Linked DNA regions of Gemmobacter sp. 24YEA27. The protein of the gene in region 2 binds, or shares a complex with, the protein of the main gene of each other region. Links are inferred from orthologs where the notes say so. Each region holds a gene or a part of one and is shown on either strand. Other genes may lie near its edges.

The links.
Region 1: the proteins of meaB (region 2) and scpA are in contact, whole or in part, in a crystal structure (PDB 8DPB), measured with the Methylorubrum extorquens proteins. The link is inferred for Gemmobacter sp. 24YEA27 from one-to-one orthologs. Residues at the interface, in SOR26638.1 of Methylorubrum extorquens: Arg20, Ala21, Ala24, Arg25, Thr28, Ser32, Arg33, Arg34, His37, Thr98, Gly99, Gly100, Ser101, Ile102, Leu103, Lys106, Thr107, Ala110, Ala113, Ile114, Asp115, Arg116, Ala118, Phe119, Ile120, Arg121, Pro122, Pro124; in SOR27001.1 of Methylorubrum extorquens: Glu577, Glu578, Asn579, Asp580, Gly581, Arg582, Arg583, Arg585, His596, Ala604, Ser605, Ala608, Asp609, Gly611, Phe612, Asp613, Val614, Asp615, Ile616, Gly617, Pro618, Leu619, Glu625, Arg628, Gln629, Val631, Glu632, Asn633, Asp634, Glu661.

Annotation. Positions count from the first base shown.
Region 1 is NZ_JASJPW010000001.1:1,959,548-1,967,664, forward strand. Bases 2,029-4,996 are described here. They hold scpA (methylmalonyl-CoA mutase), read left to right. Parts: upstream 2,029-2,425; coding sequence 2,426-4,567; downstream 4,568-4,996. Other genes in these bases: QNO18_RS09760 (DUF4174 domain-containing protein), read right to left, coding at 2,029-2,333; QNO18_RS09770 (hypothetical protein), read left to right, coding at 4,771-4,996. In the rest of the region: QNO18_RS09750 (acetyl/propionyl/methylcrotonyl-CoA carboxylase subunit alpha), read left to right, coding at 1-910; QNO18_RS09755 (restriction endonuclease), read left to right, coding at 1,181-1,828; more of QNO18_RS09760, read right to left, coding at 1,836-2,028; more of QNO18_RS09770, read left to right, coding at 4,997-4,998; QNO18_RS09775 (hypothetical protein), read left to right, coding at 5,437-5,571; QNO18_RS09780 (glucoamylase family protein), read left to right, coding at 5,724-8,117. UniProt on the Escherichia coli protein: Catalyzes the interconversion of succinyl-CoA and methylmalonyl-CoA. Could be part of a pathway that converts succinate to propionate.
Region 2 is NZ_JASJPW010000001.1:1,405,214-1,413,191, forward strand. Bases 2,549-5,377 are described here. They hold meaB (methylmalonyl Co-A mutase-associated GTPase MeaB), read left to right. Parts: upstream 2,549-3,387; coding sequence 3,388-4,368; downstream 4,369-5,377. Other genes in these bases: QNO18_RS07010 (GlxA family transcriptional regulator), read right to left, coding at 2,549-2,551; QNO18_RS07015 (XRE family transcriptional regulator), read left to right, coding at 2,686-3,348; rpmB (50S ribosomal protein L28), read left to right, coding at 4,555-4,842; QNO18_RS07030 (pyridoxamine 5'-phosphate oxidase family protein), read left to right, coding at 5,017-5,377. Also shown: QNO18_RS07000 (sarcosine oxidase subunit alpha family protein), read left to right, coding at 1-788; QNO18_RS07005 (sarcosine oxidase, gamma subunit), read left to right, coding at 781-1,368; more of QNO18_RS07010, read right to left, coding at 1,544-2,548; more of QNO18_RS07030, read left to right, coding at 5,378-5,676; acs (acetate--CoA ligase), read left to right, coding at 5,846-7,801; QNO18_RS07040 (pseudoazurin), read right to left, coding at 7,887-7,978. UniProt on the Escherichia coli protein: Binds and hydrolyzes GTP. Likely functions as a G-protein chaperone that assists AdoCbl cofactor delivery to the methylmalonyl-CoA mutase (MCM) ScpA and reactivation of the enzyme during catalysis.

The DNA.
Region 1 (8,117 bases), 550 kb from region 2 along the record:
GACCTCGCGTGGTGGCATCGTTCGGAATGATACCGGCGTCTATGAGGGCGGCGAGATCTCGATGTATTACGACCCGATGATCGCGAAGCTCTGCACCTGGGCGCCGACCCGTGAGGCCGCGATTGGCGAGATGCGCCTGGCGCTGGATACATTCGAGGTCGAGGGGATCGGCCATAACCTGCCTTTCGTCGCGGCGGTGATGGATCACCCGAAATTCGTCGCCGGTGACATCACCACGGCGTTTATCGCCGAAGAATATCCCGAAGGCTTCCAGGGCGCGACGCTGCCCGAGGGCGAGCTGAAGCGGATGGCGGCGGCGGCGGCGGCGATGAACCGCGTGGCCGAGATCCGGCGGACGAAGATTTCCGGCACGATGGACAATCATCAGCGCCGGGTGGGGGATGACTGGGTCGTGAGCCTTGGCGGGTATGATTTCGCGGTGACGATTGCGGCGGATCGCGAGGGGTCGACCGTGGGCTTCGCGGATGGCAGCAGCCTGCGCGTGAGTTCAGACTGGGTGCCTGGCCAGCCGCTGGCGCGGATCGCGGTCGATGGTTCGGATCTGGTGATGAAGGTCGAAAAGATCCCGATGGGCTTTCGCCTGCGCAGCCGTGGCGCCGATCTGAAAACCCATGTGCGCAGCCCCCGCGCGGCGGAGCTGGCGAAGCTGATGCCCGAGAAACTGCCGCCCGACACCTCTCGCTTCCTTCTGTGCCCGATGCCGGGGCTGGTGGTGAAGATCCAGGTCGAGGAAGGCCAGGAGGTCCAGGAAGGCCAGGCGCTCGCCACCGTCGAGGCGATGAAGATGGAGAACATCCTCAAAGCCGAGAAACGCGGCGTGGTGAAGCTGATCAAGGCGAAACCCGGCGAGAGCCTCCGTGTGGATGATGTGATCATGGAGTTCGAATAGATCCATGGCGATCCCGGAATTTCAGACATTCATGCGGCCGGTTCTCCAGGAGGTCGCGGATCGTGGACCTGTCCTGACACGCGACCTGACGGTGATTGTCGCCGACCGGCTTGGACTCTCTGAGGATGAGCGCGCTGAGATGGTTTCTTCAGGCAATAAGACGCGGCTTTTTGACCGCGTTGCCTGGGCTGCAACCTATCTTTGCCAGGCGGGGTTGCTGGAGCGCCCCGTCGGGCGGTGCTGCAAATCACCGCAGCCGGTCGCGAGGCCTTGCAGTCGGGCCCGGAGCGCATCACCCGGGCATGGCTACAAGAGGTCTCACCACAATTCCGGGTCTTTTCGCTGGGGGCGGCGGGCGATGAGAGTGATGCAAATGCGGTCGCGGAGACGGCAGCAGCGGCATTGACGCCTGATGAGGCGATCCGGAATGCACATCGTCAGCTGGATGAGGCCTTGGGTCAGGAGCTTGTGGAGCGGCTGGTCACCGCCAGTCCCGCATTCTTTGAACACACGATCCGTGAGCTGCTGGTAAAAATGGGCTATGGCGAGGGGCGCCATGCTGCCGATGTTCTTGGTGGTGCCGGAGATGACGGCGTTGATGGTGTCGTCAACCTTGATACGCTTGGCGTCGATCAGGTCTATTTTCAGGCCAAACGCTACCGCCAGGATATAGCTGTCGGCTCGGGCGCCCTGCGTGATTTCTTTGGTGCGCTTGCGCTGAAGGATGTGACCAAGGGCATCTTTGTGACCACAGCGCGCTTCTCCGACTCCGCACGTCTGACGGCCGAAAAGCTCAACAAGCGTATCGTTTTGATTGATGGGGCAGAACTCGCACGGCTTCTCATAAGGTTTTCGGTAGGATGCCGCATTCGGGAAACCTACAAGGTTTCCGAAATCGAAGAAGATTTCTTCGAATGAGCGGAATTTACCGCCCCGCCGGGTTTTTCTCCAGCGCCTCGGTGCGGGCGATGGGCATTTTGTCGATGGTGTTGATGATCTCGCGTGGCGCGCGGGGCGAGGGGCGGCGGACCGGCGAGCGCCAGTCCTTGTCCATCATCACCAGCGAAAAGCCACGCGGGCGCAGCTTGAGGCGGATCTCTGACGGGGTCGCGGGATCGGTGTCGGTGATCAGCACCACATCGCGCGCCACCAGCTGCGGGTAAAGGTCGGGCAGGATCTCCATCTGCCGGATGAAATTCGGGTCATGCGGATTGTCGGCAAAGACGATCACGGGGCGCCGCAGGAATAATTCGTCTGCTTCGGAAATCCCTGAGGCAGGCACCGGGCCGAACGGGGCGCCCAGATCGGGTATCTCCGCCACCGGCTCTTCGGACGGGGCCTCCTGCGCCTGCAGGAGGGAGGGAACAAGGCCCGCAATCGCGGCCATGAGAACGAGGGAACGGCGGTCGAGCTTATGATCCATGCTCCGGATATAGAGTGGATCGGGCGAAACCCCAAGCGGCGAGATGCGCCTGATCGACAGATCGGGTCAGTCTGGCGAACGGAGTGACGAGAATGAGCGATCAGAACACCCCTGACCTGGCCTCCTGGGAGGCCTTGGCCTCGAAGGAGCTGAAGGGCAAACCTGCCTCCAGCCTGAACTGGCAGACGCTGGAGGGGATCGAGGTCAAGCCACTCTATACGGCGGCCGATCTGGAGGGGCTGCCGCAACTGGGCGAGCTTCCGGGCGTGGCGCCCTTCACCCGTGGTCCGCGCGCGACGATGTATGCGGGCAGGCCCTGGACGATCCGGCAATATGCCGGGTTTTCGACCGCCGAAGAGAGCAATGCTTTCTACCGCAAGAACCTTGCGGCGGGGCAGCAGGGGGTTTCGGTCGCCTTCGATCTGGCCACGCACCGGGGCTATGACAGCGATCATCCGCGTGTGGTGGGGGATGTGGGCAAGGCCGGTGTGGCAATCGATTCTGTCGAGGATATGAAGATCCTGTTCGACGGCATTCCCCTGGACAAAGTCTCGGTTTCCATGACGATGAATGGTGCGGTGATCCCGATCCTCGCCTCGTTCATCGTGGCGGGGGAAGAGCAGGGCCATGCGCGCAGCCTGCTGTCGGGCACCATTCAGAACGACATTCTGAAAGAGTTCATGGTCCGCAACACCTATATCTATCCGCCCGAGCCAAGCATGCGGATCATCGCGGATATCATCGAATATACCTCGAAGGAGATGCCGAAATTCAATTCGATCTCGATCTCAGGCTATCACATGCAGGAGGCGGGGGCGAACCTCGTCCAGGAGCTGGCCTATACGCTGGCCGACGGGCGCGAATATGTCCGGGCGGCGCTGGCGGCGGGGATGCCGGTTGATGAATTCGCCGGAAGGCTGTCCTTCTTTTTCGCCATCGGCATGAATTTCTTCATGGAGATCGCGAAACTCAGGGCGGCGCGGATGCTCTGGACCCGCATCATGCAGGAGTTTGAACCGAAGAAGCTGTCTTCGCTGATGCTGCGCACTCATTGCCAGACATCCGGCGTCAGCCTGCAGGAGGCCGATCCCTATAACAACGTGGTCCGCACCGCCTATGAGGCGATGTCTGCGGCTTTGGGCGGCACGCAGTCACTCCACACCAATGCGCTCGACGAGGCGATTGCGCTGCCGACCGAGTTCTCGGCCCGGATCGCAAGGAACACCCAGCTGATCTTGCAGGAAGAGACTGGCATCACCCATGTCGTCGATCCGCTGGCCGGGTCTTACTATGTCGAAAGCCTGACCGCACAGCTGGCGGAAGAAGCCTGGAAGCTGATCGAAGAGGTCGAGGCGATGGGAGGCATGACCAAGGCGGTGGCCTCGGGCATGCCGAAGCTGAGGATCGAGGAAACCGCGGCCCGGCGTCAGGCCATGATCGACCGCGGCGAAGAGGTTGTGGTCGGCGTCAACAAATACCGCAAGGCGAAAGAAGACCCGATCGACATCCTCGAGATCGACAATATGGCGGTGCGCGACGCCCAGATCGCGCGGCTTGATCAGATCCGCGCGACCCGTGACCAGGTGGCCTGTGATGCGGCGCTGCTGGAACTGGGGCGACGCACCGTCGAGGGCGGCAATCTGCTGGAAGCCGCCGTCGAATGCGCGCGGATGCGGGCGTCGCTTGGCGAGATCAGCCTCGCGATGGAAGGCACATTCGGGCGTCACAGGGCGGAGGTGAAGACTTTGGCAGGGGTATACGGGGCCGCCTATGAGGGCGATGCGGGTTTCGAGGCGATCCAGAAAGACGTCGAGGCTTTCGCGGAAGAAGAGGGCCGCCGGCCCCGGATGCTGGTCGTGAAAATGGGCCAGGACGGGCATGATCGCGGCGCGAAAGTGATCGCGACCGCCTTTGCCGATATCGGATTTGACGTGGATGTGGGGCCTTTGTTCCAGACCCCGGAAGAGGCGGCGCAGGATGCCATCGACAATGACGTCCACATTATCGGCATCTCATCCCAGGCGGCGGGGCATAAGACACTCGCGCCGCTGCTGATTGCGGCGCTGAATAAGGCCGGTGCGGGTGATATCATGGTGATATGTGGTGGCGTGATCCCGCAACAGGATTACGACTACCTGAAAAAGGCCGGGGTGAAGGCGATTTTCGGGCCGGGCACCAATATCCCCGATGCAGCGAAAGAGATCCTCGACCTGATCCGGGCGACACGCGCCTGATACCGGCATTTTTTCTGATACCGGCATTTTTACAGGGAAAAGGGGGCGATACCGCCCCCCTTTTTTCATTTGATGAGGTTCGGTTCGCGGTTTGCTGCGCTGATCGCCCTTTCACTGATCCTGCGTTGGCTCTGTCATTGCTCGGCCAAGACCATAAAAAAGGGAATTCGCGGGTCATCGCGCCAGAGGATTGCACCATCCTGATGCCGCAGCTCCTGGCAGAGTTTTCCTTTACCCACCCGGAGGTGATGGCGTTGATTTCCGGGGCGAAGGGGCCGGGCGAGGGCAATGGCGCGGGCTGCTTTATCGGTTTCGGTCGGGACATGGTCGAGGCACTGATGAAAAGCCGGGGCTGGGATGAGGTGAGGGCCAATCGCGAGCGTTTTCGCGTGGTTGGGTCAGGTGCCGCCTCGGACGTGGTTGGCTTTTAAGGCGAGGATCCGTTGTCGACGATCTGTTCGTCAGCCACAGGACCCCGGCTACGGCAACAGATCCCGCTGCACACTTCTTCGGGTATGGGGGCGCATCTTTCTGTACTGCCGTCGTGCCCCCTTCTGGCAGGGGCGGGGTGGCGATGTGATGTGCCACCGGGCTGGCGGCATCGGCGGTATTTCGTAGGGATGTCCGGATTGCGCAATCCACGCCTTGTCTTCTGCGCTGTCCGGCCCCATCTTGTTCTTACGACCGTTGGTCATGCGTCGAGAAGTCTCCGCCTGACCTCGTTTGCCTTGATACCCTGAAATTGTCGGCACCTCAAAGATCTGGGGTGTTTCCGGTTCCCGGTTCTGATCCGACCCTGCGGCTTTTGCCTTTGCAGGGACTGAACCCCATATCCGTGCCCCAGGGCCGGATCATCAAAGGATAATCTCGTGGCCAGGGAAAACAAACGCGGCAACCGCGAAGCGAAAAAGCCCAAGCAGGTCAAAGTCGCGCCCGTCGCGGCACCGCTGTTCGAAAAGGGCGCCCTGTTTGCGGCGGCAGCGCCAAAGAAGAAAAAGACTTGATCCGCCTCCTCCTCTCGGCCGCGGCACGCTTACGAAACGGGGGCGGAACAAGGGAGAGGAGAGGTGAGACTGGCCCCGGCGCCGCAGGCGGGTTTCCCGGTTCTGCCGGCGAGTACCCCGGTTCTGCCGGCCTTTGGTCGGACACCGCACCTGTGCGGGCAGAGCTTTTCAGCGTAGAGCGGCTGGAGCAGCACGCGGTCACGCTGGCCGCGGCACAATCGGTTGCCTCACATCGCAACAGGATGCCGCCGCTGCGCCGCAGGCTTGATGCCAATGCCAGGGTCCTGCTCGCCGCCTGGCGGGCCAGCGCCAGAGAAGTGGCTGCCGGGCATGATGTGGTTCCGGCGGCCGACTGGCTTTTGGACAATTATCATCTGGTCGAAGCGCAGATCCGCGAGATCCGCACCGATCTGCCCGATGGATATTACCGTCTTCTGCCGAAGCTGGCGGAGGGTCCGTTTGCGGGGTATCCGCGCGTCTTCGGTATCGCCTGGGCCTTTGTCGCCCATACCGACAGTCATTTCGACCCGAAAATCCTGCGCCGCTTTCTGGTGGCCTATCAGACGGTCCAGCCGCTGACGATCGGCGAGCTCTGGGCCGTGGCCATCACCCTTCGCATCGTGCTGGTCGAGAATCTGCGGCGGCTTGCAGATCAGATGACGCTGGGCCGGGCCGAGCGGGCCGAGGCCGACAGCCTTGCCGATCAGATCTGTGCCCCGGGTCAGGCCCATGCGGCGCTGCTGCCCGAGGTCGAACGGCGCGCGCGTGGCCCCCTGTCAGAGGTATTCGCGGCCCAGCTGGCCAAACGCCTGCGCGACCGCGATCCGCGCACCAATCCGGCACTTGGCTGGCTCGAGGAACGGCTGGAGGCTCAGGGGACAAGCATCGATACGGTCGTGCGTCACGCCCAGGAACGGCAGGGGGCGTCAAACGTCACGCTGCGCAATGTGGTGACCGCGATGCGCAGCATCTCGGCCACTGACTGGGCCGATCTCTTTGAAAGCGTCAGTCTGGTCGAGGCACGGCTTCGGGAACAGCCGGGCTATGGCGCGATGGATTTTTCCAGCCGCAACCTGTACCGCAGCGCCATCGAAGACCTGTCGCGCGGCAGCGCGCTCAGCGAGACTGCCGTCGTGGAACAGGCGCGGGCCCGCACAGAAGCGCACCAGGCGGGAGAGGCGCAGGCCGATCCGGGCTGGTCGCTGATCGCCGCCGGACGGCAGGCTTTCGAGCGGCAGATCGGGTTTCGCCCCTCTGCCCGGCAGCGCTTTCGCCGTTGGGGGATCGCTGCGGGCTTGCGGGGCTATCTTGGCACGATCTGCGGTCTGACGCTGGCCCTGCTGGCGCTCTGCGCGGTTTGGGTGGCGGACAGCGGCTCCGGTCTCATCTGGCTCCTCGCGATGGTGCTGCCGGTCAGCGGCGTTGCGGTGATGCTGGTGGACCGGGTGGCGGGCGCCGGCCTCGGGGCGACGTTGCTCCCAGGTCTTGATCTGCGGGGCGGAGTGCCGGAACAGCTGCGCACCGTCGTTGTTGTGCCGGTTCTGGTCACCGGCAGCAAGGATCTGGAAGACCAGATCGGGACGCTGGAGGTGCATCACCTTTCCGGGGCAGGGGGAGATCTGACCTTCATCTTGCTGACGGATAATGTGGATGCCCCGCAGGAGGTTATGCCGGAAGATGCAGCGCTGCTGGCTCAGGCAGAGGCAGGTATCGCCGCCCTGAACCGCTGCTATCCGCCGGGGCCGGCCGGTCCGCGCTTCCTTCATCTGCACCGCCCCCGGCAGTTCAATCCCGCCGAAGGTGTCTGGATGGGGTGGGAGCGTAAGCGCGGCAAACTGCATGAGCTGAACCGCCTGTTGCGCGGTGCGACGGATACCCGCTTTCGCACAGCCGACGGCCAGGTGCCGGCCGTTCCCGCTGCGGTGCGCTATGTCATCACGCTGGACGCCGACACCCGGATGCCGCGTGACACCGCGGCGCGTCTGATCGGCAAGATTGCCCATCCGCTGAACCGACCGGTCCTTGACCCGGAGGTGCAGCGCGTGACCAGTGGCTATGGCATCCTGCAGCCGCGCGTCACCCCGGCGCTGGAGCCGGGTGCCCCGGCGACGCTTTATCACAAGGCCAGCGCCGGTCCAGGCGGGATGGATCCCTATGCATCCGCAGCCTCGGATCTGTGGCAGGATCTGTTCGGCGAGGGCGCCTTCACCGGCAAGGGCATTTATGACATCGACGCTTTTGAGGCCGCGATGCGCGGTCGGGTGCCCGAGAACTCCCTGCTGAGCCATGATCTGCTGGAGGGGATCTTTGCCCGCGCCGGTCTTGCCTCGGATGTAGAGCTGGTCGAGACATTTCCGGGTCGCACCGACATTGCAGCGCGCCGCCAGCATCGCTGGACACGGGGCGACTGGCAGCTCCTGCGCTGGCTTTTTGCGCCCGCCGTGCCGATGCTGGGCCGGGTCAGGATGGCCGACACGCTGCGTCGCTCGCTGATCGCGCCGTCGATGCTGGCGGCGCTGGTGCTGGGATGGGTGCTGCCGGGAGGG
Region 2 (7,978 bases):
TGGAATTCGCGCGGCAATGCCTCTGGCCTGATCTTGACGTGCAGATCATCTCGACCACCGAGGCCTGGGCGCAGTTCTCGGTCGCCGGACCCAATGCCAGGAAACTCCTGCAGAAAATCGTCGATCCGGAATTCGACATCTCGAACGAGGCCTTCCCCTATATGGGCTGCGGCGAGATCACGGTTTGTGGCGGCCTCAGGGCGCGGCTGTTCCGGATCTCCTTCTCGGGCGAGCTGGCCTATGAAATCGCAGTGCCGACCCGTTACGGCGACGGCCTTGTCCGCGCCATGATGGAGGCCGGGCGCGAGTTCAATGCCCTTGTCTATGGCACCGAGGCGCTCGGCGTCATGCGGATTGAGAAAGGCCATGCGGCGGGGAATGAGCTGAACGGCACCACCTCGGCGCTGAACCTCGGCATGGCCGGCATGGTCAACAAGAAGAAGGACTCGATCGGCTCGACCTTGTCGGAACGTGAGGGGATGAACCGCGAGGGCGCCTATAATCTTGTGGGCTTCCAGCCGGTTGATGCGACGAAACCCCTGCTTGGTGGGATGCATTTCATCAACCAGGGCGCGCCGGCCGATGCGAAGAATGACCAGGGCTATATGACCTCGGTCGCGTTTTCGCCCTCGCTTGGCCATTCCATCGGCCTTGGCTATCTGAAAGACGGTGCGGCCCGCAAAGGCGATACACTGCGCGCCGTGAACCCGCTGGCGGGAGAGGAGACGCTGGTCAAAGTCGTTTCCGCCCATTTTGTCGACCCGGAAGGAGAACGTCTCCGTGGCTGATCCCGTGCTGAAAATGCGCCCGCTTAAACCGATCACCCAGCTGGGGGGCGACGCGCCCCGCAAGGACAGCTTCCCCGGCCTGACCATTACCGAGCGGACCGACACCGCGCTGGCCTCGCTTTCGGCGCGGCAGGGGAAACTGGCAGAGTTCCATGCGGCAGCCAGTGCTTTCTTCGGCTTCGACCTGCCCGCTCCGGCGCGCAGTGCCACGGGCGGCGCATTTACCGCGATCTGGACCGGGCCGGAGCAATGGTTCATCGAGGCACCTTTCGCCACACATGAAGACATTGCGCCGATCCTGAAAAAGGGCTTCGGAGATACGGCTTCGATCACCGAACAGACCGATGGCTGGGGCGGGTTCGATCTGGAGGGCGAGGGCGTTCTTTCCGTTTTCGAACTTCTTTCGAACCTCGATCTGGGAAAACTGCCCACTGGCGGTGCCAGCCGTACAGTTATCGAACATCTGGGCTGTATCCTGGTCTGTCGTGCCGCAGGGAAAAGTTACACGGTCTATGGCGGGCGCTCCTCGGCTGCCTCGCTGCATCATGCGCTGGTGACTGCGGCGAAATCGGCGCTCTGATGCGCGGCGCAGCACAAGGTTGAAACTGTGGCGAGGGGGCACTGTCCCCTCGCCATCCGGAATATCCAGAGACAGAAACCAGCGCGGTTTCTCCGATATTGTTGTCGTTCTCCTGAACATCCCCGCCGGAGGCTTCTGCAGCCTGCCAGAAGCGGGTGGCCCCCATCGCAACGGGTCAGATTGCGGGAAGTGGCGCGTTTTCTTTCACACGGAACTGGTTGGCCTGTTTGCGATCCTCTTGTGGAGTGACGCCGAAGGCCTGACTGTAATGGCGCACGAGCGGGGTGGTGCTGGCATAACCCACCGCCAGCGCGATTTCCGTGATCGTGTCGTTCGAGTAAAGCGCCATCTGACGCGCTTTTTTCAGCCGGAGCAGCCGGTAATATTTCAGTGGGCTCTGGCCGGTTGACCGTTTGAACGAGCGGTCGAGCTGGCGTGAGGAGAGGTCCACCGCCTCGGCCACCTCGGCGATCTGGATCGGGTCTTCGATATGTTCGGCGAAAAGCCGGATCGCGCGGGCCACGGGCGGCGGCAGCATATCCTCGGTGCGGTCCGAGCGGAGCGTCGGGGTCTTTTGTTCGACCTCCTCGCCGCGCATGAAAGGGTGCTGGAACCAGCAGGCCACTTCCGTCATCGCCTCGGGGCCAAGCAGTTCCTCGATCAGCCGCAGCATCAGATCAAACACAGCGGTGGCGCCTGCGGCGGTCAGGCGGCCGCGGTCGATGGTGATCACCTTTTCCGACGCGATCACGCCGGGAAACTCGGTCTTGAACGCGGCCTCATAACACCAGTGGACCGAGGTTTTATGTCCATCGAGCAGGCCGGAGCGGGCCAGAGGGAAGATGCCGCCCGAGAAGGCGCCGATCCCGGTGCCATGGCGCGCGAGCCGGCGCAGCACCGCATTTGAGCTGCGGGCATTGGTGAACTTCCCCGCCGGGCCCGACAGGATATAAAGCTGGTCGCAATCCGTAAGATCTGCCAGCGCCAGATCGGGATCGAAACCGACCTCGGCAGACGAGACCACGCGGCTCGCGGTTTCGCCCACGACACTCCAGCGGAACGCGCGTTTGCCGATGATCTCATTGGCTGCGCGCAGGGGCTCGATGGCCGAGGTCAGGCAGGCCATCGGAAAGCCCGGAAAGATCAGAAAGCCCAGATGCAGGCCGCTTTCATCCTGGTTCATGTTTCTTATTCTCTCAGGAAACATTTATCGCTAGCATAGTCATATTTTACGGCCATGATACAAGCTCCGTCAGTGGACCGGCAGGTCCGGGCCGGCAAGGCCTGACGGCAAACTGTGGGAAACAGAGGGATTTGATGAGCAGCAGACCGAAGAAAGCAGAGCCCGCCAAGCCACTTCGTTCCCTCTCCCAGGATCCGCACCGGGTCTCTGAACCACGCGAGAAAGTGCTCGAGGTGGCCATCGGGCGCGCCGTGCGCAGCTTTCGCCGCCAGAAGGGGATGACGGTCGCTGATCTCTCAAAGCAGACGGGGCTCTCGATCGGCATGGTCTCGAAGATCGAAAATGGCATCACCTCGCCCTCGCTCACGACGCTGCAGGTGCTGGCCCATGCGCTTTCCGTGCCGCTGACCTCGTTCTTCCGCCGCTATGAGGAAAATCGCCAGGTCATGCATGTGAAATCGGGCGAGGCGGTGATTACTGAGCGCGCCGGCACGCGGGCGGGCCATCAATACAGCCTTCTCGGCCATATCGGCGAGAATGCCAGCGGTGTGATCGTCGAACCCTATCTGATTACGCTCAACGAGCAATCCGATATCTTCCCGACCTTCCAGCATGACGGGATCGAGCTTCTCTATATGCTGGAAGGCGAGGTTGTGTACCGCCATGGCGAGCAGACCTTTCTGATGCAGCCCGGCGACAGCCTGTTCTTTGACGCCGATGCACCACATGGGCCGGAAAAGCTGAACACGCTGCCGGCACGCTATCTTTCGGTGATCTCCTATCCGCAGGCGAACTAAGGCTGGCAGATGCGGGAGCGGAGCGCAGAGGTGAAGTCTATGGATATTGGCGCAATGGCCGGGGCGATCCTGGCCTGTGACCGGCGGGCGCTGGCGCGGGGGATCACGCTGATCGAAAGCGCGCGCCCTGATCACCGTGAACAGGCGGTAGAGCTGATTTCCGCGCTGCGCGCCTCGGGGCGTCAGGCGCTGAGGTTGGGGCTTTCGGGCACGCCGGGGGTGGGGAAGTCGACCTTTATCGAAGCTTTCGGCATGAAGCTGGCCGAGACCGGCAAAAAGATCGCGGTTCTCGCGGTGGATCCGTCTTCGGCGCGGTCGGGGGGCTCGATTTTGGGCGACAAGACCCGGATGGAGCAGCTCTCGCGCCATCCCAACGCCTATATCCGCCCCTCGCCCAGCCAGGCCCATATGGGCGGTGTGGCGCGGCGCACCCGTGAGGCGGTGGCGCTGTGTGAGGCGGCGGGGTTTGACCTCGTGCTGATCGAGACGGTGGGGGTCGGCCAGTCCGAGACCATGGTGGCCGAGATCTGTGATGTTTTTTTGCTTCTCATGGCGCCGGCGGGCGGCGATGAGCTGCAAGGGGTCAAGCGCGGCATCATGGAAATGGCCGATATGATTCTGGTCAATAAGGCGGATGGCGACCTGCTGGCGACCGCGACCCGTACCGTGGCCGATTATGCGGGCGCGCTGCGGCTGTTGCGCAAGCGCGCGCAGGACCCCGAAGGCTTCCCCAAAGCGATGCCGGTTTCCGCCTATAGCGGCGCAGGGCTCGACAAGGCCTGGGACGAGATGACCCGGCTTGCCACCTGGCGCAAGGACCAGGGCCATTGGGCGCGCAGGCGGTCGGAACAGGCGGCGCATTGGTTCGGAGAAGAGGTGCGCCACGGGCTTTTGGCGGTGCTGGAGCGCGAACCGGCAAAGGGTATCCTCGCACGGCTCGGCGCTCAGGTCGCGGCCGGAGAAGCCACGCCGGAGGCCGCCGCGCGGCAGATGATGGCAGCGCTTGGGCGCCCGGTATGAAAGCTGCCTGACAGCTGCGTTTCCCGGCGGCTTCCCGCGGTGAATCGCTTGACGCCGGAGCGGATTCCCCGTATTTGCCCCAGGATCGAATTCGGACAGCGGGGGGATTCCCTTGGGTTTGTCCTTTGAAAACAGCGCAAGCTGACCCAATACAGCGAAAGCTGACCAGACCTGAAGGATACCGCAATGTCGCGCGTTTGCGAACTGACGGGCAAAGGCCCGATGACCGGCAACACGGTCAGCCATGCGAATAACAAGAACCGTCGTCGTTTCCTGCCGAACCTGAATGAGGTTTCGCTCGCATCCGACGTGCTCGGCAAAACCTATACCCTGCGCATCTCGGCAGCCGCTCTGCGGACCGTGGATCACCGCGGCGGTCTGGACGCGTTCCTCGCACGCGCCAAGGATGCAGAGCTTTCGTCCGATGCGCTGAAAATCAAGCGCGATATCGAGAAAGCACAAGCCGCCGCCTGAGGCGTGCCGGGCTTCACGCAGTCGTGGGGCCCAGGTAAGATCTAAACCCCGTCCGGGTAACGCCCGGGCGGGGTTTTTCTGTTGTCGGATCCGGGCAATGCGCTGGCTGAAACGGGGTGGACGACGGGGCGGCGTCAGAGAAGACTGCGCATAGAGCCACCGCCTGGAGCCAGCATGTCCGACCATAAGCCGCCTTCGACCCTGACCCGTGCCCGCCGTCAGCATGGGATGGCCAGCTATGACCCCGAGGTGATCCGTGATGTGCTGGACCGCATTCCGCTGGCCCATATCGGCCATCTGATTGACGGCCAGCCGGTGGTGACCGCGACGCTGCAATGGCGGATCGGCGACCGGATTTACTGGCATGGATCTTCGGCCAGCCGGATGATCAAGGCGGCGTCTGGCGCGAAGGTCTGTGTCACGGTGACGGCGGTCGATGGAATGGTATTGGCGCGGTCAGGGCTGGAACATTCAACGCAATATCGCTCGGTGATGGTCTTTGGCGAGGCGGTCCTGCTGCGCGACCCGGGCGAGAAAGAGGCCGCGCTGAAGGCGATGATGGAGCGACTTTTCCCCGGTCGCTGGGATACTTTGCGCCCGATGACGGTGCAGGAGCTGAAGGCGACGGCGGTCTTGTCACTGCCGATCTCGGAGGCCTCGGCCAAGATCAGCGCCGGCGGTCCGACCGACCCTCCGGAAGATGCCGGCTGGCCTGTCTGGGCCGGCGTTCTGCCAATGCAGATGGTGATGGGGGTGCCGCGCCCGGCCCCTGACCTGGCACCCGGGCTTGCCGCTGATCCGCCCTCTTATCTGCGCGATTTCACCTTCGGTTGAACAGGAAGGCTGTCGCCCCTTCTTGACCTTTCCGCTCCCGAGGCCCCCTATCGCGTTCAGGGGGGCGGTCCTGGATCCGGCCCCGGCCAGCAGATCGGGGCGGAAACCGGGCCTTGGGGGAAATCCCGGCCAGGGGCACAGACCGCCCGAAGCAAGGGAGGAATGTGTCATGTCAGGTCCGGTTACGAGCCGCGCGCCATCATTGGAATTTTCATCTGGTGCGCATGTTGATGCGGCGGGTTACGCGCGTCTTTATGGCGAATCGATAGGGTCTCCTGACGCGTTCTGGGGGCGTGAGGGGCTTCGTCTGGACTGGATCCAGCCCTATAGCACGGTCAAAGAGACCAGTTTCGCGCCGGGGAATATCTCGATCCGCTGGTTTGGCGACGGCTCGCTGAATGTGGCGGCGAATTGCATCGACCGCCATCTGATCGACCGGGCGGAGCAGACCGCGATCATCTGGGAGCCGGATGATCCGAAAGAACCGGCGAAACACATCACCTATCGCGCGCTGCTGGAGCAGGTTTCGCGCATGGCCAATGTGTTGAAATCGCATGGTGTGAAAAAGGGCGACCGCGTCGTGCTTTATCTGCCGATGATCCCCGAGGCCGCCTATGCGATGCTGGCCTGCGCCCGGCTGGGCGCGGTGCATTCCGTTGTTTTCGGGGGATTTTCTCCGGATGCGCTGGCGAACCGGATCAATGATTCCGAGGCGAGAATCGTCATCACCGCCGACTGGGCACCGCGCGCCGGCAAGAAGACCGGGCTCAAGGACAATACCGATAAGGCGCTTTTGCATTGTTCGGACCGGGTGAAATGCCTGGTGGTGAAACGCACGGGCGAGCAGACCTCCTGGGTCTCGGGCCGCGATTTCGATCTGCTGGCGGAAATGGCTGAGGCGAAGCCCTATTGCCCCTATGTCGAGGTCGGGGCCGAGGATCCTTTGTTCATCCTCTATACGTCCGGCTCGACCGGTAAGCCGAAAGGGGTGGTGCATACATCGGGCGGCTACCTGACCTATGCCGCGATGACGCATCAATATACCTTCGATTATCATGACGGCGATGTTTACTGGTGCACGGCCGATGTCGGCTGGGTCACCGGCCACAGCTATATCGTCTATGGGCCGCTGGCGAATGGCGGCACCACGCTGATGTTCGAGGGCGTGCCGACCTGGCCCGATGCCGGCCGTTTCTGGGAGGTCTGCGCCAAACACAAGGTCAACCAGTTCTACACCGCGCCGACCGCGATCCGGTCGCTGATGGGGATGGGGCCGGAATTTGTCGAGAAGCATGATCTGTCGTCCTTGAAGCTGCTTGGTTCGGTTGGTGAACCTATCAACCCCGAAGCATGGGCCTGGTACGACAAATATGTTGGAAAAGGGAAACTGCCGATCGTCGACACCTTCTGGCAGACCGAGACCGGCGGCCATATGCTGACGCCTTTGCCGGGCGCCACCGCGACGAAGCCGGGCTCGGCGACGGTGCCGTTCTTCGGGGTGAAGCCGGTGGTTCTCGACCCGCAGACCGGGGCAGAGCTGAGCGAGACCGAATGCGAGGGCGTGCTGTGCATCAGCGACAGCTGGCCCGGGCAGATGCGCACGCTCTGGGGCGATCATGCGCGATTTGAAGAGGCTTATTTCAGCCAGTATAAAGGGTATTATTTTACGGGCGACGGCTGCCGTCGCGATGCGGATGGCTATTACTGGATTACCGGCCGCGTCGATGATGTCATTAACGTCTCCGGCCACCGGATGGGCACGGCAGAGGTGGAATCCGCCCTTGTCGCGCATGAGAAGGTCGCCGAAGCGGCAGTTGTCGGCTATCCGCATGACCTCAAGGGCCAGGGCATCTACGCCTATGTCACGCTGATGAACGGCGTCACCCCCTCGCCCGAGCTTAAGCGCGAGCTGGAGGCCTGGGTCCGCGCCGAGATCGGCCCGATCGCCAAGCCCGACCTGATCCAGTTCGCCCCGGGCCTGCCCAAGACCCGTTCCGGCAAGATCATGCGCCGCATCCTGCGCAAAATCGCCGAAAACGATTTTGCCGCCCTGGGCGATACCTCAACCCTCGCAGACCCCACCGTCGTCGAAGACCTCATCGAGAACAGGATGAACAAGGGATGAGGCTGTAACGCCAGATCCGGGCCAGATGTTGAAGAAGGGAAAACGCTGCTCGTAATCGGGCGGCGTTTTCCATATCGATGTTCGATTATTGAACCTGAGCCAGCGCGAGATCCATTCGCTCACGCGCTTTCTTCGGCAGTTTCACAGCCTTGAGCTTTTCGATCTCGTCCGCCAGAT